3 regions of the Sphingomonas sp. Leaf38 genome follow, and region 3 is predicted to be linked to each of the others. Evidence: riboswitches for the same ligand, from Rfam matches in the RefSeq annotation. Region 3 holds a riboswitch; each other region holds the start of a gene.
The links. A riboswitch is a leader RNA that binds a small molecule or an ion and turns the genes downstream of it on or off. The one in region 3 is predicted to bind cobalamin.
Positions count from the first base shown of each region.

Region 1: it holds a riboswitch for cobalamin, as region 3 does, so the genes downstream of both, ASE88_RS02740 (TonB-dependent receptor) here and ASE88_RS10185 (TonB-dependent receptor plug domain-containing protein) in region 3, are expected to answer to the same signal.
Region 2: it holds a riboswitch for cobalamin, as region 3 does, so the genes downstream of both, cobW (cobalamin biosynthesis protein CobW) here and ASE88_RS10185 (TonB-dependent receptor plug domain-containing protein) in region 3, are expected to answer to the same signal.

Region 1 is NZ_LMLD01000009.1:69,156-76,436, forward strand. It holds gene ASE88_RS02740 (TonB-dependent receptor) at 1-2,202, opposite strand, end outside; cobalamin riboswitch at 2,274-2,514, opposite strand; partial or broken gene ASE88_RS19340 (xylan 1,4-beta-xylosidase) at 2,821-3,072, opposite strand; gene ASE88_RS02745 (FadR/GntR family transcriptional regulator) at 3,503-4,255, opposite strand; gene ASE88_RS02750 (TonB-dependent receptor) at 4,455-7,281, shown strand, end outside.
Region 2 is NZ_LMLD01000009.1:391,868-399,148, forward strand. It holds gene ASE88_RS04050 (HoxN/HupN/NixA family nickel/cobalt transporter) at 61-1,050, shown strand; cobalamin riboswitch at 1,106-1,323, shown strand; gene cobW (cobalamin biosynthesis protein CobW) at 1,427-2,476, shown strand; gene cobN (cobaltochelatase subunit CobN) at 2,486-5,716, shown strand; gene ASE88_RS04065 (cobalamin biosynthesis protein CobG) at 5,713-6,846, shown strand; gene ASE88_RS04070 (precorrin-8X methylmutase) at 6,847-7,281, shown strand, end outside.
Region 3 is NZ_LMLD01000011.1:601,013-608,293, forward strand. It holds gene nudC (NAD(+) diphosphatase) at 1-580, shown strand, start outside; gene ASE88_RS10180 (TonB-dependent receptor) at 704-2,764, shown strand; cobalamin riboswitch at 2,841-3,057, shown strand; gene ASE88_RS10185 (TonB-dependent receptor plug domain-containing protein) at 3,173-5,050, shown strand; gene ASE88_RS10190 (ABC transporter substrate-binding protein) at 5,047-5,850, shown strand; gene ASE88_RS10195 (FecCD family ABC transporter permease) at 5,847-6,815, shown strand; gene ASE88_RS10200 (ABC transporter ATP-binding protein) at 6,806-7,281, shown strand, end outside.

The DNA.
Region 1 (7,281 bases), on a different contig from region 3:
GTACGTGCTTAACGCGTAGGCCCGGTCGAACAGGTTGTAGGCGTGGATATCGACCGCGAGGCGTCGCGTCACCGCATAGGAAAGCGTGGCATCGACCGTGGTGTAGCTGGGGACGCGGAAGCTGTTGGCGTTGTCCGAATAGCGGCGCCCGACGTAGCGCAGCCCGGCGCGTGCCTGGAGCGCACGCGTGGCGTTCCAGCGCAGCCAGAGATTGGCGAGCGTCTCGGGCACGTCCGGCGGGGTATTGCCGTTGAAGATCGAGCCGCCGGAGACGAAGTCGTCGAACGTCGCGTCGAGCACGCTGCCGTTTGCATCGATCCCGACACCGTAAGGCAGATCGAGCGACACCGCAGCCTCGATACCCCTGGCCGATCGCTGGCCGACCTGCTCGACCGGGCTTGTCGGGGTCAACTGTGCCAGCAGGCGTTTCTTGACGATGCGGTAGGCGGCGAGGGTGGCGGTGCCGCGACCGTCGAGGAACACCGCCTTGGCGCCGACCTCGACCTGATCGCCCACCGCGTTGCTGAACTGCACCTGCCCGGTCGAATAGGTGGTCAGCGTCCCCAGCGGGTCCACGCCGGTGGCATATTGCGCATAGAGCGACACCGTCGGGATCGGCTGATAGACGCTCCCGACCCGCCAGGTCACATTGTGCAGCCGCTTGTCGAGCGCGAACGTCTCGGTGCTGACGCCGCCTGGATCATCGATCCACCAGCGGCGGATCGTGTCACGCTCGTAGCGCACGCCACCGACGATCGAGACGTGCGTCCCGAGCTTCAGCCGGTCCTCGGCAAAGACCGCATATTCGGTGGTGCGTGTGCGATAACGCGGTGCGATGCCCTGTGTGTCGATGATCAGACCGGGATCGAACGCCGCGGGATCGACCTCCAAAATCTGGGGATCAGACCCGAAATTGTGTGAATAGGTCAGTTTGATGAGGTTGACGTCGAAGCCCACGATAAGGTCGTTGCCGACGCCATCGGCGACGTCCGTCCTGAGCGTCACGCTGCCCTGATCGCCCCATTGCGTCTGGTCGTGGACGATCCCGGTCATGTCGGTACGCAGGATGCCGCCCGGTGTGCCGGTGTTGCCACTGGCGTTGGCGCAGACGCCGTCCGCGGCGATCCAGCAATAGCTTTCGAGATTGAGCCAGGAGCGTTTGGAGGTGAGGCGATAGGCCTGGTTGCTGACGGTGACCATGTCGTTCGGCGTCCAGTCGACCTGCAGGCTGGTGCGGTTGTCGCGGTAGCGAATATAGCCGTCGCGCGTGTTGTAGTTGCGTTTCCGGATGCGGTCGTCGAGCCGTCCGCCGATCAGCGGCGTACCGAAATAGCGCATCGGCTTCTGATCGCCGTAATCGTCCCGCGCGGTGATGACGAGCGTGTCGGTCGGTGCCCAGCGCAGCGTCCCCGAGACGGCATGGCTGCGCGACTGGCCACGATCGACATAGCCGTCGGACCGCCGATAGCTGCCGTCGATCCGGTAGGAGAGGCGCTCGGTGATCGGCCCCCCTGCGCCGGCCGCCACATGCAAGCTGTCCTGCGAGCCATAGCCGATCTCGCCTTCCATTTGCGTCTGCTGCGTATGGGGTTTGCGCATCAGGACATTGACCGCGCCGCCCAGCGCACCCTGGCCGTAGAGAACCGAGGCCGGGCCGCTCAGGACGTCGATTCGTTCGACCATCCAAGGATCGGTCGGGAAGGTAATCGTGCCGGCAGCCGGAAACAGCCTTATGCCGTCGATGAGTTGGAGCACGGATCCCTGACCGCTGAAGCCTCGTGCGGCGAGCGCGGTGCCGCCATTGCCGGGGTTGCCAGCGTTGCTGATGCCCGGTGCGCGGCTCGTCGCGTCGATCACCGACATGTCGCCGCGCGCGCGGATCGTGGCGCCATCGATGACCGAGATCGTCGCGGGGGTCTCGAGCGGCGTGAGGCGCAGGCGGCTGCCGGTCTGATTTGGCGTGGTTAGCGTGTCGCGGGCATGCTGGCCGATAACCAGAATGTCCTCATTGTCGGTGGCAGGCAAAGACTGAGCGTTGAGCGGTGCTGCGAAAACAGGCGACAGCAAAGCGCCCGCGAACGCGAGGCGAGACAATTGGAACGGCATTACGGTAACCCCCGGGGCGTCGAGCGAACCCGGCAGGGACCTCCCGCGAACGGCCGACATTCGCGCCAGCCGGACGCCATCGCGACCGGCACGCATGCCAGTGCGGTCCCCACCGCACACGTCGTCGCTCGACGGAGTACCGTGCCGCGGCCACCCCCTGGGCCAGGCAAGAGCGACCAGACGCCGGCAGGTCTCCTGGCTCACGGGTCGTCACACGATGCACGGCCTTCCCAGGCCTTCGTAACTTACGTCCGGCCCAGTGGCTGCCCCTTCCTATGAGGGAAGGAGCGATATGCATCGCGCTCGCCGCTTACAGTTGCAGGGACAGCCTCGGATTCAGGCGGCGAACCACCTTCACCGCGTTCCCTATTAAGTCCCTCTCAGGACACCGACGCGATCATGCCGGCCTGCTTCAAAAGCAGATCAGCGCCGCCGATGTATCCCGACCAATGCCTTCGGGCAATCGCCATAGCCGAACGTCACGGTCTAGCGTCCCTACCGGCTTTCCCCATAGCGAGGGATCGCTCATCCATGATCATCATGTGGTGGTCAGATGTGGGAAAAACCGGTCTGCATCTCCACGTTGCGGCGACCAGTGTTTTGCGCCGCCTGCGCCGACCGGCCGGCGCTTGGCGCATATCTGGGGCCGTTCTATGTACCGACTCCAGAAACGGCGAGTGCGCAAAAACTTTGGCTGCGGAACGCCGTTCCCCGTCAAAGTGCGTCGTACCGGAAGTCGCGAAAGCATGCCTCTCCGCTACCCGCCGAGTGGAGGTCGGGACGCAACATGGGGGAGTCGCCCCGGACATCATGGTGATAGCCCGACACCTCGATGCCTCGATACACGCGTTGCCAGGTCTTGCCGGCATCGCCGCTGGTAGGGACCGCAACGATGTGGCGTGCGTTCGTGATCCGTGTCGGCATGCGGCGTCCATGCTCACTGGCCGGACGCCTGAGCGCAAAGCCAGGTCCGCGCGGCGCCTCAGCGGGTGGCATGCACGTCGGTATCGGGATCAACTTGGCCTCTCGCGGAGGTTCTGGAAGTAGAGGCGGGGAGGCACTCGTTCTTGGCGCGGTCGGGACCTCGCAGGTGCACTTGGAACGGCTTGAGACGGTCGCGGATGCTCGGCAGGGTCGCGAACCGGTCGATCGAGGGGAGCATGTGGTTCGCAGAAACATGCCCTCAAGGCCGAAGCTGTCGAACAGCGCTTCCGACGCTCTCGCCCGCTCGCTTATCATTGGCCCGTCTCCGCTCACCTCACGAAGATTGAATCAGACCATCGAGACTGTTGCAGGGTGAGCTTATCGCCATAATCGACCAAGCGCGGACATTCCGCGTTGCCTGCAATCCTTCTCCAACGGCCGTTCACGCAATTTCAAGCGTCGGTCCTTGCGATCAGGCGGTCAGGCGTTGGGTAACCTTGCCGCGCTGGGACTCGATTTCGGATCGGGCGCGTTCCAGCACTTCGACTTCGGTTGCGGCCAGCATGTCGTCGACTACGCGGCGGAGATGATCGCGCATCGTCTTGCGCGCCTGCGCGGAATCGCGGGCGCGCAGCGCTTCGACGATCAGGCGATGTTCGTCGACGCGGGGGTGGATGCCCTCACGGCGGGCCTCGGCGAACATATGCACACTCAGGGGTGACTGCTCGCGCAGATTCCAGAGCATCTCGACGACGGTGCTGATGACTGTGTTGCCGGTCGCTTCCGCGATCGAGAGATGGAAACGACGATCGGCATCCATCGCCTCCGGGCTGTCGGGGAGAGCCGATGCCATGTCCTCGAGTGTCCCGTCCAATATCGCCAGCGTTTCGTCGTCGATCACCGTCGCAGCGACCGCGGCTGCCTCGCCCTCGAACAATATCCGGGCCTCGATCAGTTCAAATGCGCCGACATCCAGCTCCGCCGGGTTCGCGACGTCGGTCGGCGACGCAATGACATAAAGACCGGAGCCATGGCGAGCCTCGACCAGTCCGCCGATCTCGAGCGCGATCATCGCCTCGCGTACCGTCGGGCGGCTGACCGAAAAGTCCTCGGCCAGTTCACGTTCGCCAGGCAGGCGCGTGCCGACGCGATAGCGGCCTTGGACGATACCTTCGGTGATCGCGGACGCGACCCGCTGGTAAAGCTTTTCCGTGCGCTGTTTCATTACTTGGAAGATCCCACATCACCCCGATTGACACAATAGGCCAATTCGGCCAAATTGGCCTTGCCAAAAGGAGAGGCCAATTTCCCGTCGCCGAGAGGCCCGGGATTGGCCGCCCTGATGACAAGCAATGCACTGCTGGCACCGACCGGGGACATACCACGGCGGACCATCGGACCGATGGAAGAATAGGGGGAGGTCTATGACGCACGTTGCGAATATTCGTCGGAATACGCTGGCCGCACTGCTCGGTGCGACAATGTTGACCGCCATACCGGTCGCTGCACAGCAAGCGCCCGCCACGCCTGCACCGACCGTGACGCCGGCATTGCCCGCGCCCAATCCGGCCACGCCGACCGTCGCGACGCCTGCCAATCCGTCACAGACCACTGCCGCCGATCCGCAGTCGCAACCAGAGGCAGCGGAACAGCCGACCGCGGACATCGTCGTCACCGGTTTCAAGCAGAGCTACGCCGACGCGATCCGGTCGAAGAGGTCGGAAATCGCGATCACCGACGGTATCTCGTCGGACGGTCTGGGCCGCTTTCCCGATCTCAACGTAGGCGAGGCGTTGCAGCGCGTGCCGGGTGTTCAGATCAACCGCGAGGCCGAGGGCCGCAACGCGACGATCAACCTGCGTGGCCTGCCGGGCGAATATGCACGTCTGACCTTGAACGGCGTCGCATTTGCCGAACCCGTCCTGACCGAAGCGGCGCCGCTCGGCGCGTTCAATGCCGACATCTTCAGCGCCATCGTGATCGACAAATCGCCGCTCGCCAACGCGCAGTCGGGCGGCCTGTCCGGCAATGTCGATCTCCAAATCGCGCCGGCGCTCAGCCGCAAGGAAGGCGGCTTCGTCAAGGGCGCAATGGAATATAACCAGTTGGGCGACAAGTTCGCGCCAGCCGGAACGGTGGGATACAACCACCTGTTCTCCGACAGCTTCGCCATTTTCGGCGTGCTGGCGTATAAGAAGGAGAATTTTCGCCGCGATACTGTGCAATTCAACAGCTATTCAGCCTTCTCGGCCGCGCAGGCCCAAGCCAATGCCTCGACGCTGGGTTCCTATTATTCGCGTTCGGCGGCATGCCCCTCGTGCACGGGTTCGAACGGCACCGCCGGGGTGCTCTACAACTCTCAGCTGCGCCAATATGCCCGACTGAACAACGGCGACCTGTACACCGGCGCCGCCGGCGCGGAATGGAAGCCGAACGCGCAGACACGGATCGGCGTGACCGGTTTCTACACCGATCGCAAGTTACCCAAGACCAATCAGTATTTCTCGATCCTCAGCAATAACGACGCCAGCTTCGTCACGCCGACCAGTACGCCGGTAAAACTGGCCGACGGGCGTTATGTCGTCACCGACTACGACTTCACGAACCCCGATGCGCGCATGTCGACGCGGCGGCTGGCGTTGCGCCAGAAGGCGTGGGGGATCAACGGCAAGGCGGAGTGGAGTGACGACGCATGGCGTGTCAGCACCATCCTCACCGCATCGAAGGCGAACAACCAGTCGGAAGAGACATCGCTCGATTTCGATCGCCTGCAGACGGCGAGCGGCAACGGCGCCAGCGGCACGATCCGCACCGGTGCCGGAGAGATTGGCGACCTGTTCTATTCGCTGGCGCCGAACCCGATCGTCTCAAGCATGGTGTCGAACGGCTGGTACTGGGGTGGCGTCGCCGATCCCACGCAATATTATAATTCGCCCACTGCCGCCGGTCGCACGCAGCGCCTGCAGCTGACGGGGACGCAAAGCTATGCACAGACCGATCTGCTCGCCTATCAATGGGACGTCGAGCGCAGTTTCGAGGATAGCGTGCTTAGCGGTATCCAGGCAGGATTCCGGTTCGAACACAACAAGTTCACGTCGGAAGGGTATCGGACGCAGGCGTTCGGCATTCAGACGCAGAACATCGACGGCACCTTCCTCGAGGCAGCGCCGGTAGTCGGGGATTTCTTCGGCGGCAAGGCAGGGACGACAAGCCCCAACTGGCAGTCGGCGCGGCTGGATTATGCGTTCGACAAGCTGAAACCAGTGACGGTATTTCCAGGCGGCGCGCTGTCCCCGCTGGGCTTCAACATCCGGTACAACGACAGCAACTATGCGCTGTACAACTTCACCAACCAGACCGACATCGCCGCCGGATATGGGCAGATCAAGTATGAAGTCACGGTGGCGGGTGTCCGCATCCGCGGCAATGGCGGCGTGCGGTATGAATATGCCCGCAACAAGATCGATGCGCTCGACCGGATCTCGTTGACCAGCACGATCGGCTCGCCCGCCGATTTCCGTACCAACACCTATTCGCGTACTTATGGCAAGCTGCTGCCGTCGTTTATCGCCGTGGCCGACATCAGCAGCAAACTGTTGCTGCGCGGCGCTGCCTATCGCACCTATGTCCGGCCGCAGCCACGCCAGTTCACGCCGTCGACAATCGTCGGCAATCCGGTGAACGGGGTGTATTCGGTGACGCTGGGTAATCCCGACCTGAAGCCCTATGATTCGACGTCGCTCGATCTGTCGCTGGAATATTATAATCGGCCGAATGGGATCATCTCGCTGGCCGGCTTCCAGAAGCGGATCAAGGGGCTGATCGCGACGGTAAACGATCCACGACTGCTGTGCCCGGCGGATTCGACCGCGCTGGGGCTGGGTCTGCTGACGGTCAATGGCGACCGGTGCGAGAGCAACCAGATCTACACCGGCGGTGCGGTACCGACGCCGTTCATCGTGGCAGCGACGGGATTCCTGAACCAGGACAATCCGATCACCGTGCGGGGCTTGGAGTTCAACCTTCAACAGTCGCTCGATTTCCTGCCCGGCGTGCTCAGCCATCTGGGAGGTGGCTTCAACTATGCGTTTACCGACATCAGCGGAAAGGCATCGAATGGCACCGCGGCGACGCTGCCGGGCGTGTCGCGGCACAACGCCAACGTTATCGGCTATTACGAGACGACCAGTTACGGCCTGCGCCTCGTCTACAACGTGCGCAGCAACTATGATCTGGCGTCTGCCGGTACGC
Region 2 (7,281 bases), on a different contig from region 3:
CCCGCCAAGAAGACGTCCGGCAAGCCGGCACGGATGGCCACGCGCAAACGCATCGGCTGGATGTTCGCAAGCCTGGTCGCGGCCAATATCACCGCCTGGGGCTGGGCGTTCTCGCTGTTCCATGCGCAGCCGCTGATGCTCGGCACCGCGTTGCTCGCCTGGGGGCTGGGCCTGCGCCACGCAGTCGATGCGGATCATATCGCCGCGATCGACAATGTGACGCGCAAGCTCATGCAGGACGGCCAGCGCCCGATCACGGTCGGCTTCTGGTTCGCGATCGGCCATTCGGGGATCGTGCTGATCGCCGCGGTCGCCATCGCACTCACCGCCAGCGCACTGGCGCAGTTCGAGGCGTTCAAACAGGTCGGCGGCGTGATCGCCACCGTCATCTCCGCGGTGTTCCTGTTCACGATCGCGGCGATGAACCTCGTCATCCTGCGCTCGGTCTGGCGGACCTTCGGCCATGTCCGCAGCGGCGGCGTCTATGTCGAGGAAGACCTCGATCTGCTGCTCGGCAACCGCGGCCTGCTGGCGCGCCTATTCCGGCCGATGTTCCGGCTCGTTACGCGCAGCTGGCATATGGCGCCGCTCGGATTCCTGTTCGGGCTCGGCTTCGATACCGCAACCGAGGTCGCGATCCTCGGCCTGTCCGCAAGCCAGGCCGCGGACGGTCTGTCGATCGGCACCATCCTCGTGCTCCCGATCCTGTTCGCGACGGGCATGGCGCTGGTCGACACGGCGGACGGTGTCGTCATGCTCGGCGCGTATGAATGGGCGTTCGTGAAGCCGATCCGCAAGCTCTACTACAACATCACGATCACGCTGATCTCGGCAATCGTCGCGATCGCGATCGGCGGGATCGAGACGCTGGCGCTGCTGGGTGCCAAGCTCGGCCTGTCGGGGGGCGTGTGGGACCTGGCGGCCGCGCTGGGCGAGAATTTCAACGGCCTCGGCTTTGCGATCATCGGCCTGTTCGTGTTGTGCTGGGTGCTGAGCTTTGCGATCTATCGCTGGAAACGCTTCGACGAGATCGAGGTCGTGCACGGATAGCTGGCGGCCCGGTGAAAAGTCCTTTAGGTCCCACCCCGAGGCTCGGTTTTACCGAACTTCAACAGATCGCGCCGGTGCCCTTCGGGGCTTGAAAGGGAATGCGGTGCGGGAGGATGTCCTCCCAATGCCGCGGCTGTCCCTGCAACTGTAAGCGGTGAGCGAGACGCACAGGCCCTTCGCGAGGAGGGAAGCCACTGGGTCCAAGACCTGGGAAGGCGTGTGTCGAGCTTTGACCCGTGAGCCAGGAGACCTGCCAGCGTAACGGTCGCTCTTGCCTTGATCCAGGGGATGGTCGCGGCACGGTACTCCGTCTGAGCGACGAACGCGTGCGGCCGAAAGGTCGTGCGTGCCTGCGTATGCTCGAAGGAGAACAAGAATGTCGGACCGCTCGCCCACTTTGGCAAAAGTCCCCGTCACCATCGTCACCGGCTTTCTCGGCGCGGGCAAGACGACGCTCATCAGCCACCTGATCCGTAACGCGGGCGGCCGCCGGCTGGCGGTCGTGGTGAACGAATTCGGCACGCTCGGCATCGATGGCGACATCCTCAAGGGTTGCGCGATCCCCGATTGCCCCGCGGAGAACGTCGTCGAACTGGCCAATGGCTGCATCTGCTGCACCGTCGCCGACGATTTCATCCCGACCGTCGAGACTTTGCTCGCACTCGACCCGCGCCCGGATCACATCCTGATCGAGACGTCGGGCCTCGCGCTCCCCAAGCCGCTGCTTAAGGCGTTCGACTGGCCCGCGATCCGCTCGCGCATCACCGTCGACGGCGTCATCGCGCTTGCCGATGCGGAGGCGGTCGCCGCCGGCCGGTTCGCGCCCGACATCGCCGCGCTCGATGCGCAGCGCGCGGCCGATCCGAGCGTCGATCACGAGACGCCGCTCTCGGAAGTGTTCGAGGACCAGCTCGCCTGCGCCGATCTCGTCCTGCTCACCAAGGTCGATCTCGCCGGTCCCGAGGGCGTCGCCAAGGCGCGGGCGGTCATCGCCGCCGAGTCCGCCCGCCCGCTTCCGGTGATCGACCTGACCGACGGCATCATCGACCCGCGCGTGATCCTCGGCCTGAACGCCGCTGCCGAGGACGACATCGCCGCCCGCCCCTCGCATCACGACGGCGAGGACGATCACGAGCATGACGATTTCGACAGCGTCGTCGTCGCGCTGGGCGAGATCGCCGATCCGGCCGAGCTTGCCGCCAGGATCGAGGCGCTCGCCCGCAGCGCCGACATCCTGCGCGTGAAGGGCTATGCCGCGGTCATCGGCAAGCCGATGCGCCTGCTCGTCCAGGCAGTCGGCGCACGCGTCCGCACGCAATATGACCGCCCCTGGCGCGCCGACGAGCCCCGCCGCACGCAACTGGTGGTCATCGCCGAGCATGATCGCATCGACGAGGCCCGCATCAAGGCCGCGCTGGACGCCTGAGGCGCCACGATGCACGTCGTCTTCCGCGAGACCCACGGGCTGGAGGAGAACGCGGTCCCGCAGGATCTCGCGCAATCCCCCGCAGACCTCGTCGTCCTGTCCTTTTCCGACGGCGACCTCGGCGCGTTCGCCGCGGGCTGGCGGCGTGCGGACGCCGCCGGGCGTCGCCTGCCGTCGCTGCGGCTCGCGAACCTGGCGGCGCTCCAGCACCCGCTGTCGGTCGATACCTATGTCGAGCAGACGCTGGCGGGCGCGAAGGGGATCCTGATCCGGCTGATCGGCGGGCGCTCCTATTGGAGTTACGGCCTGCAACAGGTCGAACATCTCGCGCGGGAAAAAGGCATCGCGCTGGCGGTCTTGGCCGCGGACGGCCGGATCGATGCGCGGCTCGATGCCGCCTCGACGATCCCGCTCTCGACGCTTCGCCACCTCGCGAAGCTGTGCGATACCGGCGGCGCGGTCGCGGCGCACGCGGCGCTGGCGCAGTTCGCGCTCGCCGCGGGCTGCTATGCCGGCCCGGTCGCCGGGGTCCGCGCGATCGCCGATGTGGGGGGATGGCAGCCGCAGGACGGCGTGACCTGCCCCGCCGCGTTCGCGCTGACCGCGAAGCGCCCGCGCGTGCTGATCGTCTTCTACCGTTCGTATCTCACCGCGGCCGATCTCCACCCGATCGAGGCGCTCCACGCCGCACTGACCGGACGGGGCTTCGACGTGATCGGGCTGTTCGCGCCCTCGCTGAAAGCGCCCGACGCAGCCGGCTGGCTGGCGCGCTGGGTGGGCCCGCTGGCGCCGGCTGCGATCGTCAACGCCACCGCCTTCTCCGCGCGCGGGGCGACCGAAGCCACGCCGCTCGACGGCGCCGAAGTCCCGGTGTTCCAGATCGCGCTGGCGACCTCCGACCGCGCCGCCTGGGCGGGCGCGAAGCGCGGCCTGTCGCCCGCCGACCTCGCCATGCACGTCGTCCTGCCCGAAGTGGACGGCCGCGTGTTTGCCGGCGTCGCCAGCTTCAAGGAAGCCGCAGCCCGGGACGGCGATCTCGAATATACCCGCCGCGAACACCGCGCCGACCCGGACCGCATCGCCGCCATCGCCGCGCGGATCGCAGCGTGGACCAGCCTCGCCAGCAGGCCCGTTGCCGATCACCGCATCGCGATCGTCCTGTCGACCTACCCCGGCAAGGCGTACCAGATGGCGCACGCCGTCGGGCTCGACGCGCTGGCGTCGACGCACGCGATCCTCGCCGATCTCACCGCCGCCGGCTATGCGATCACGCCCGACGACCGCGACCTTGCGACGTCGCGGATCTGCTGGCCGCTTGCCGCGTATCGGACCGCGCTTGAAAAGCTCCCGGCAGAGCTCCGCCAGGAGCTTCACGACGTCTGGGGCGAGCCTGGCGAAGACTTCGCCTTCACCGCGATCGACCAGGGCGGCGCGCTGATCGCGCTGCAACCCGAACGCGGTCGCAGCGAGCACCGCGCGGACGAATATCACGATCTCTCACGCTGTCCTTCGCACGCCTATGTCGCCTTCTACCTCTGGCTGCGCGCCCGCGGGGTCGACGCGCTCGTCCATGTCGGCGCGCACGGCACGCTCGAATGGCTGCCCGGCAAGTCGGTCGCGCTGTCCGACGGGTGCTGGCCCGAGGCGCTGACCGCGGCCATGCCCGTGATCTACCCGTTCATCGTCAACGATCCCGGCGAAGCCGCGCAGGCCAAACGCCGCATCGGCGCGGTCACGCTCGGCCATGTCCCACCGCCGCTCGAACGGACGCGCACCGGCGCCGGGCTTGGCCGCCTCGAAGCGTTGCTCGACGAATTCTCCAACGCCGACGGCCTCGATCCCGCGCGGCGCGACCGGCTGCAGCGCGACATTCGCGACGAAGCGACCGCTACCGGCCTCGCCGCGACGCTGGGGCTCGACGATGCGCAGTCGCCAGCGGACGCGATCACGCGCATCGACACGTTCGTGTGCGACGTGAAGGAGAGCCAATATGGCGACGGCCTGCACATCTACGGCCGCGGCGAGCACGGGGCGGCGGAAAGCGCCGGCTTGCTGTCGGCGCTCCAGGGGAAGCGTGTCGCGTCGGGTCCGTCCGGTTCGCCGTGGCGCGGTCGATCCGACGTCGTCCCGACCGGCCGCAACCTGTACACCACCGATCCGCGCGCCGTTCCTTCGCGCGCCGCGCATCGCCAGGGCGTGACGCTCGCCGACGAACTCGTCCGCCGCCATTTGCAGGACCATGGCGACTATCCCCGCACGCTCGTCGTCGACCTCTGGGCGTCGGCGACGATGCGCACCGCGGGCGAGGAGTTCGCGATGGCGCTCCATCTGCTCGGCGCGGAGCCCGTCTGGGACATGCAGTCCGACCGCGTGACGGGCGTCGAGATCCTCCCGCTCGCCACGTTCGACCGGCCCCGCATCGACGTCACGCTGCGCATATCCGGGCTGTTCCGCGACGCCTTCCCGACGCTGTGCACGATGTTCGGCCAGACCGTACGCGGGCTCGGCGCACGCGACGAGCCCGCGGACTGGAACCCGTTCGTCGGCAAACCGTCGACGCCGCGCGTCTATGGTCCCGAACCAGGCCGCTACGGCCTGAGCATGGGCGACGCCGCGGAAACCTACACGCCCGAGGCGCGCCTCGATGCCGGCAAGGCGTGGCTGTCGGCCTCCGCCCACGCGTTCGACGACGGCAACGACACCTTCGACCCTATCGGCATCCGCGACCGCGTTGCCGCGGCCGACGCCTTCGTCCACGTGCAGGACTTGCCCGAGACCGACCTGCTCCTCGCGGCAGACTATGCCGCGCACGAAGCGGGCTTCGCCGCCGCGCAATCGGTCGCAGGCGGAAACGCCACGCTCTACCATCTCGACGCGCGCGACCCGAGCCAGGCCAGGGCCCGCCCGCTGAAGGAAGAGATCGCCCGCGTCGTCCACGCCCGCGCGCATCCCGGCTGGGTGGATGGCATGATGCGCCACGGCTTTCGCGGCGGTGCGGAGATCGCCGCGACGCTCGACCATCTCGGCGCGTTCGCGCATCTAGCCGGCGCGGTCCGCCCCGAACTGATCGACCTTTATCACGATGCGACGCTCGGCCGTGACGACGTCCGGGCGTTCCTTGCACAGGCCAACCCCGAAGCGCTCGGGGCCATGCAGGCGCGCTTTGCCGCGCTCCACGCCGCCGGTCTCTGGCCGACGCGCCGCAACTCGATCCTCGCGCAGCTCGAGCTGCCGGCATGAGCGCGTTCGTCGTCAAGGGCTGGTGCCCCGATGCGTGGCGCCCGATGATGGCCGGCGATGGCCTGCTCGTCCGCATCCGCCCGCCGCTGAGCCGCCTGACCCGGGCTCAGATCATCGGCCTGTGCGCCGCCGCAGCGCGCCACGGCATGGGCCAGATCGACGTCACCAGCCGCGCCAACCTCCAGATCCGGGGCGTTTCTGACGACGAATGGCGCCCGTTGATCGACGCCATGCTCGAACTCGGCCTGATCGACCCCGATCCGACGCGTGAGGCCCGCGCCAACATCCTCGTCGCCCCCGATTGGCGCGAAGGCGACGACACGCACCGCATCGCCTCCGAATTGCGCGCCCGACTGCACGAGCTGCCGGAGCTCCCCGGCAAGGTCGGCTTCGCGATTGACGCCGGCACCGCGCCGATGCTCGCGGACGCACCCGCGGACTTCCGCATCGAACGCGCCGCGAGCGGCCACCTGATCCTCCGCGCCGACGGCCGGGACCGGGGCACGCCGCTATCGCCCGGCACCGAAGTCGACCAGCTGATCGCGCTCGCCTGCTGGTTCGGCGAAACCGGCGGCACCGCCAGCGGCCGCATGGCGCGTCATCACGCACCGCTGCCCGAATGGGCCGCCGCGACGATCCCCCCCGCGGCTTGCGCACCGCGGCTAGAGCCCGGCCCGCACGCGCTCGGCCTGCCCTTCGGTCGCATCGAAGCATCGGCGCTGACCCACCTGCTCGAGGCCGAGCCCGCGATCCGCGCGATCCGCCTGACGCCTTGGCATATCGCGATCCTCGAAACGGAGTCGCCGCTCGCGGCTACACCCGATCCCGCCGCCTTCATTACCACGCCGTCCACCGCGCTGCTCCGCACCGACGCCTGTGTCGGCGCGCCCGCCTGCCCTCAGGCCACGGTCGAGACCCGCAACCTCGCCCGCCGCCTCGCGCCCCACGTCGCCGGCCGCCTCCACGTTTCCGGGTGCGCCAAGGGGTGCGCGCGGGCGACCACTGCGGACGTCACGCTGACGGGTCGCGACGGCCGCTACGACCTCGCGTTCGACGCGCGCGCCGGCGCCCCCCCTTCCCGCGCGGGGCTCGATACCGCGCAGATCCTCGCTCAGTTCGGAGCCGCCTGAATGCCGTACGCCTATGAAACCGACGGCGCGGCGATCTATCGCCAGTCGTTCGCGATGATCCGCGCAGAAGCCGATCTCGCCCGGTTTTCACCCGAAGAAGAGCCGGTCGCCGTCCGCATGATCCACGCCGCCGGGCTGGTCGGCCTCGCGAAACATATCCGGTTCTCGCCGACCTTCGCGGTCGATGCGCGCCGCGCGCTCCAGGCGGGCGCCCCGATTCTCTGCGACGCGCGGATGGTCACCGAAGGCATCACACGTGCCAGATTGCCTGCGGACAACCGCATCTTATGCACGCTGCACGCCCCCGAGACCCCCGACCTCGCACGCGCGATGGGCAACACGCGATCGGCCGCCGCGCTCGAATTCTGGCGCCCGCACCTCGCCGGCGCGGTCGTCGCGATCGGCAACGCGCCGACCGCGCTGTTCCACCTGCTC
Region 3 (7,281 bases):
GGTGCTGGCGTCGCTCGCACCGGGTGAGGCGGCGACCTACGCGGGCGCGCGCAGCGTCATCGACTGGCACGTCCGGCACGGATTCTGCGCGAAGTGCGGCTCGCCGACCGAAATGATACGCGCCGGATGGGCACGGCAATGTCCGAATTGCGCGACCGAGCATTTCCCGCGGGTCGATCCCGTGGTGATCATGATCGCCGAGCATGACGGGCGAGCGTTGCTCGGGCGTGGCAAGGGCTGGCCAGCGGGGCGGTATTCGGCGCTCGCGGGGTTCGTGGAGCCGGCCGAGTCGATCGAGGAAGCGGTCGCGCGCGAGATCCTGGAGGAGTCGGGGGTTCGCGTCGGCAAGGTGCGCTATGTCGCCAGCCAGCCCTGGCCGTTCCCGTCGTCGCTCATGATGGCGTGCGTCGCGGAGGCCGAGGACGACGCGATCACGCTCGACGTGAACGAGCTCGAGGATGCGATGTGGGTGCCGCGGGAAATGGTACGCGCGGTGTTGCGCGGGGAGGAGGGGCCGTTCGTCGCGCCGCCGCCCTATGCGATTGCCTATACGCTGCTCAAGGAATGGGCGGGGGAGTAGGCCACCCTTCGTTATCCCGATGCGTGTGTATTCCGCCGGTTAGGCTCATCCTGTAGCAGGGCTTTTTGCCGCCGACGCTATTCCGGGCCTTCAGATATCGCGAAAAGCTGTCATGCGGGGGCCATGATTCGTCCTTCGCTTTTCGCTATCGCGCTCGCGTCCTCCGGTCCGGCGCTTGCGCAGTCGGTCGTGGCACCTGCCGCCGATGAGTCCACCGAGATCGTCGTGACCGGGCGCGGGCTCGCCGATGCGCCGGGCGATCGTGCCTACGACATCGTCACGATCGATCGCGCCCGGATCCAGGCGAATGCGAGCAACCGGCTGGAGAGCGTGCTCGCCGACGTCGCCGGGTTGCAGCAGTTCCGCCGCTCCGACTCGCGGAGCGCGAACCCGACCAGCCAGGGCATTTCGCTGCGCGGGATCGGTGGCAATGCGTCGAGCCGGGCGCTGCTGATCTTCGACGGCGTGCCGCAGGCGGATCCATTTGGTGGCTGGGTGGCGTTTCCGGCCTATGCGACGGGGCGGCTCGGGCGCATCCGCGTGACGCGTGGCGGCGGGAGCGGGTATCAGGGGCCGGGTGCGCTCGCCGGGACGGTCGAGTTGGACAGCGCGACACCCGATCAACTCACCCCGGTCCAGGGCAGCGTCGCCTATGGCAGTCGCGACTCGGTCGACGGGCAAGCGTCGGCAGCGTTGGTGCGCGGATCGGGGTTCGCGACGCTATCGGGCGCGTACGCGCGTGGTGACGGCTTTACGCCGACCGTCGAGGAGAGCCGCGGGATCGTCGATCATGCCGCCCCGTACGAACAGGCGTCGGGCGCGCTGCGGACGGTCGTCGGGATCGATGCGAAGACCGAATTGCAGATGAATGCGAGCGCATTCACCGACCGGCGCGACCGGGGGAGCGACTTCACCGCCAACAGGAGCGAGGGAGCGGATGCCAGCCTTCGCCTGATCGGCCGCGGCGCCTGGGGCTATTCGGCGCTGGCGTATCTGCAGACGCGCGCGTTCGCGAGCAGCTTCAACAGTATCAATGCCGCGCGGACGACCGCGACCCAGTCGTTGAACCAGTATAACACGCCGGCGACAGGGCTCGGCGGGCGGATCGAGATCGCGCCGCCGCTGGGCGAGAACATCACGCTCAGGGTCGGCGCGGATATCCGCGACGTGAGCGGCAAGACGCAGGAGCTCTATACGTTCGTGAACGCCGTACCGTCGCGTCGGCGCGAGGCGGGGGGGGGCACGACGACAACCGGCGCGTTCGCCGATGGGAGCGTCGTCGCGGGTAGCTTTACGTTCAGTCTGGGCGCACGGGTCGACTGGTGGTCGATCGATGGCGGCTATCTGTCGGAACGACCGCTCGCGGGCGGCGCTGCGTTGACCAATCTGCGCTACGCGGATCGCGATGGCAGCGAGACGACCGGCCGGGCGGGCGTGGCGTACCAGCCGGTCGAGGCAATCACGCTGCGCGCAGCGGGCTATCGCGGCTGGCGCCTGCCGACGCTCAACGAACTCTATCGCCCTTTCCGGGTCGGTAACGACGCGACCGCGGCGAACGCCCAATTATCGCCGGAGCGACTGACCGGGGTCGAAGCCGGGGCGACGCTGACCCCGGCCCCCGGCGTGAGCATCGCCGCAACCTATTTCCATAACCGGCTGAAGGAAGCCGTGGCGAACGTCACGACGACCAATCCGCCACAGATCCTGCCGGGGGTGACGACCTATCGCGTCCGCCAGAATCTCGACGCGATCCGTGCGCACGGCTTCGAACTGGATGCGGCGTATCGCCCTGGGCGACTGGGCGTGCAGGCGTCGTGGTCGCACACCAATTCGACGGTCGAGGGTTCGGGGATCACCGCCGCCTTGGACGGCTTGCGACCCGCGCAGACGCCACGCGACCAGGTGTCGGGAACGGTCGACTGGCGACACGATGCGGCGGCGGTGTCGCTGACGGTGCGGCATATCGGCCAGCAGTTCGACGACGACCAGAATACGCGCGTGCTCGATCCGGCGACGACGCTCGATGCCTATGCGGCGCTGCCGATCCTGCGCTCGCTGACAGCCGAGTTCCGGGCCGAGAATGTCCTCAACGAGCGGGTCGAGGCGGGGATAAGCGGCGCAAACATCGTCGAGCGCGCGACGCCGCGAACGATCTGGGTCGGTCTGCGTTACGGTTTGCGCTAACCGCGTCATAGTCTCGTCGTCGCGGGACAGGATTACGGCGGTATCCGCTGCGTTGACCCGTGCAGAGCGCGCGACTAATGCCATTCGCGTGAAGGGTTCCCGGCGACGGGATCAAAAGGGAAGTCGGTGCGCGGGCCGGGTCGGTGCGACCCCATCCGCAAGACCGGCGCTGTACCCGCAACTGTGACCGGATAGCGGCCACCCCGAAGATGCCACTGGGTTTCAGCCTGGGAAGGCGGGGTGGGCGCGGCGACCCGGAAGCCAGGAGACCTGCCTCTCACGGTCGATCCACTGCGCGGGCGGGTGTCCGGCGCGGACGAGTGCTCCGGTCCCGCCGGGTTCCCTCGAGCGAGAGACGTCTGGCCGCCCCGCGAATGGTCGCAGGCGGTTCTGGTTAGGACGTGCCTGATGACGAAGTTCTTCCTCCTCCTAGGCGCCGCGACGATCGCGGCACCGGCGAACGCCCAGACGATTCCCGATAGCGATGCCTCGGACATCGTCGTCACCGCGAGCCGCGCCGCGCAACCGCTGAGCGAAATCGGCCAGGCCGTCACGGTGATCGACCGCGCCGAGATCGAGCGCCGGCAGACCACCGTGGTATCCGATCTGCTCGCGACCACGCCTGGCGTCACCGTCACGCGCAACGGCACAGTCGGCGCGCTGACCGGCGTCCGCATCCGCGGCGCCGAGGCGGACCAGACTCTGGTCGTGATCGACGGCGTCCGCGTCAACGATCCGTCGTCGACCGGCGGCGGCTTCAATTTCGGCAATCTCCTGTCGAGCTCGGTCGAGCGGATCGAGGTGTTGCGCGGACCGAACTCGGTGCCATGGGGCAGCCAGGCGATCGGCGGCGTCGTCAACATCATCACCGCCGCGCCGACCGAGGGTTTGCAGGCGCGCGCCAACGCCGAATATGGCTATGCGGACAGCGTGTTCGCGAGCGCGGGCGTGTCGGGCGCGAAGGGCCCGGTATCGGGCTCGCTGACCGGCGGCTACCTGCGCAGCGACGGCATCTCGTCCGCGGCAAGCGGCACCGAGCGCGACGGATATCGCCAGTACGGTGCGACGGGGCGGCTGGGCGTCGAGTTCGCGCCGGGCATCGGCCTCGACCTGCGCGGCTATTTCGCGGACAGCCGCGTCGACATCGACGACGGGTTCGACCCGAATACGTTCGTGGTCGCGGACAGTGCCGCCTATGGCACCACGCAGGAACTCTATGGCTATGCCGGCCTGCACGCGAACTTCGCCGATGGCCGGTTCAACAACCGCGTCGCGTTCACGATCGCCGACATCAACCGCGACAATTTCTCGCAGCCGGGCGGCGACGTGTCGTTCCTCGGTCGCGGCCGCAGCGAGCGTTACGAATATCAGGGCGACTTCCGTCCGCTCGACCAGGTCCGCGTCGTCGCGGGTGTCGAGCGCGAGAACAGCCGCTACAATGACGGCTTCAGCTATGCCGATACCGGCATCACCAGCGTGTACGGCCAGCTGATCGTCAAGCCGATCGATATCCTCACGCTGACCGGCGGCGTCCGTAACGACGACCACGAGGATTTCGGCAATCACACGACGTTCGGCGCGAATGCGGCGCTGGCGCTGCGCACGGGGACGACGGTGCGTGCGAGCTATGGCGAGGGCTTCAAGGCGCCGACCTTGTACCAGCTCTTCTCCGAATACGGGAATGGCGACCTCGATCCGGAGACGGCACGCAACTTCGACGTCGGCGTCGAGCAGGCGTTTCTCGGCAATCGCGCACGCGTCGGGGTGACCTATTTCAACCGCCGTACGCGCAACCAGATCGATTTCCGCGATTGCATCGCGGTCGAGTGCGTTGACCGGCCGTTCGGCGTATACGACAACGTTGCCCGCGCCGAGGCGGACGGCGTCGAATTCACGCTCGCGGTGCGCCCGGTCGATGCGCTGACGCTGACCGCTAACTATAGCTATATCGACACCGAGAACCGTTCGATCGGCGACGATTTCGGCAAGCATCTCGCGCGCCGTCCCAAGCAGACCGCGAGCGTCGACGCGGACTATCGGTTCGCGTTCGGCCTGTCCGTCGGCGGTACCGTGACGATGGTCGGCGACAGCTTCGACGACGCCGCCAACGCGACGCGCCTCGACGGTTATGCGCTCGCCAGCGTTCGCGCGGAGCTGCCGGTCAACGACCAGATCGCGCTCTACGGCCGCGTCGATAACCTCACCGACTCGCGGTATCAGACGATCGCGGGCTACGGGAATTACGGCCGGGCGGCGTATGGCGGCGTGCGGTTGCGGCTGAAGTGAGGCGCGGGGCGATCCTCCTCGCGCTCCTGCTCGGGGGCTGCGCGCGGTCCCCCGGCGCGGGCGGCGGCGGCGGGATCGTCTCGACCAATCCCTGCGTGGATTCGGTGCTGGTGCGGATCCTGCCCGCATCGCGGATCGCCGCGATCAGCCAATATTCGCACGACGCGTCGGGGACCTCGATCCCGCTCGCCGTGGCGCGCCGGTTCCGGACGACCGCCGGGACCGCCGAGGAGGTGATCGCGCTGCATCCCGATCTCGTCATCGCCAGCACCTACACCCCGTCCGCGACGCAGGCGGCTTACGCGCGGGCCGGTTTGAAGACATTGCTGGTCGGCATCCCCGATTCGATCGCGGAGAGCCAGGCGCAGGTCACGCAGATCGCCGATGCCGTCGGTGCGCCGGCGGGGGGCGCGCGGATCAACGCCGCTATCGATCGCGCATTGACCCGCTGGAGCCGCAAGGATGGTCCGTCGCCGAGCGCGCTGCTGTATATCAGCGGCGATCTCGCGACCGGGGGGAGCACGTTGCTGAACGAGATGATGACGCGCGTCGGCCTCCGCAACGCCGCGGCGCGCTATGGCCTGACGCAGACCGGCACGCTCTCGGCAGAGACGATCGTGACCCGACCGCCCGCGATCGTGATCGCGCCCGAGCGAACCAGCCGCGGCACCGCGCTGCGCCAGCGCCTGTTGGCGACCACGCCGCACGCCGTCTTCCCACGCGTCCTGATCAATTGCGGCGGCCCGACTATCCCGCCCGCACTCGAACGCCTTGCCGCGATCCGGGCGACGGTCGCGTGAGCCGAGCACGCAAGCTCGCCGCGCTGACGCTGTTGCTGGTCGTCCTGTTCGGCCTGTCGCTGGGCTGTGGCAAGGTTTGGGTGCCGCTCGACGCTTGGTTCTCGCGCGACCCGCGCTGGTGGATCATCCTCGAGCTGCGCTTGCCGCGCGCGGTGCTCGGCCTCGCGCTCGGCGCGACGCTCGGGCTGTCGGGCGCGGTGCTGCAAGGCTATCTCCGCAATCCGCTCGCCGACCCGGCGGTCGTCGGCGTGTCGTCGGTCGCAGCGCTCGGCGCGGTTGCGGCGATCGTGTTCGGCCTTGGTTCGGGACCCGCGATCTTCGTGGCGGCGATGATCGGCGCGGGCGGCGCGGTCGCGCTGCTCGCGGCGCTGACATGGCGCTCGCCGAGCGCGATCACCTTCATCCTCGCGGGCACCGTGCTCGCCAGCCTTGCGGGCGCGCTCACCGCATTCCTGATCTCGATCGCGCCGAATCCCTATGCGGTTGCCGAGGTGATCGACTGGATCATGGGTGCGCTGACCGATCGCGGCTGGGACGACCTGAAGCTGGCACTACCGCCGATGCTGCTCGGCGCGGTCCTGTTGCTAGGCACGGGCCGCGCGCTCGATGCGCTGTCGCTGGGCGAGGCGGCGGCGCGATCGCTCGGCATACGGATGGGCCGCGTGCGGTGGCTGGTCGTGCTCGGTACCGGCCTCGTCGTCGGCGCGGGCGTCGCGGTGACCGGCGTGATCGGCTTCGTCGGCCTCGTCGTCCCGCATCTGCTGCGACCGATCTTCGGCCACCGCCCGAGCGCCTTGCTGCTGCCTTCCGCGCTCGGGGGCGCTGCGCTGGTGCTTGCCGCGGACAGCCTTGTCCGGCTCGCACCCGGCGCGGGCGAAGTGCGGCTCGGCGTCGCGATGGCGATGATCGGCGCGCCGTTCTTCCTGGGCCTGCTCGTCAGGGAACGGGGCCGCGCATGGATCTGATCGTCGACGCGCTACACGTGAGGCTCGGCAAGCGCACCGTGCTCCAAGACGTGTCGGCGCATCTCCGCCCCGGCCGCGTCACCGCAATTCTCGGCCCCAACGGCGCGGGCAAGAGCACGCTGGTCAAAGCCGCCGCCGCGCTCATCAGTCTGAGCGCGGGCAGCGTCCGGCTCGACACGCAGGACGTCGCGACGATGGACCCGCGTGCGCGCGCGCGTGCGATCGGCTACCTCCCGCAGGACGCGACGGTGCACTGGAACATCGTCGCGCGCGACGTCGTCGCGCTCGGTCGCCTGCCGCATCTCGGGGCGCACGCTGCCCCGTCACCGCAGGACCGCGCCGCCGTCGACCGCGCAATGCACGACACCGAAACCACGCGCCTTGCCGATCGCCCGATCGGCGAACTCTCTGGTGGCGAACGCGCGCGCGTCCTGCTCGCGCGCGTGCTGGCGGGCGAACCACGCTG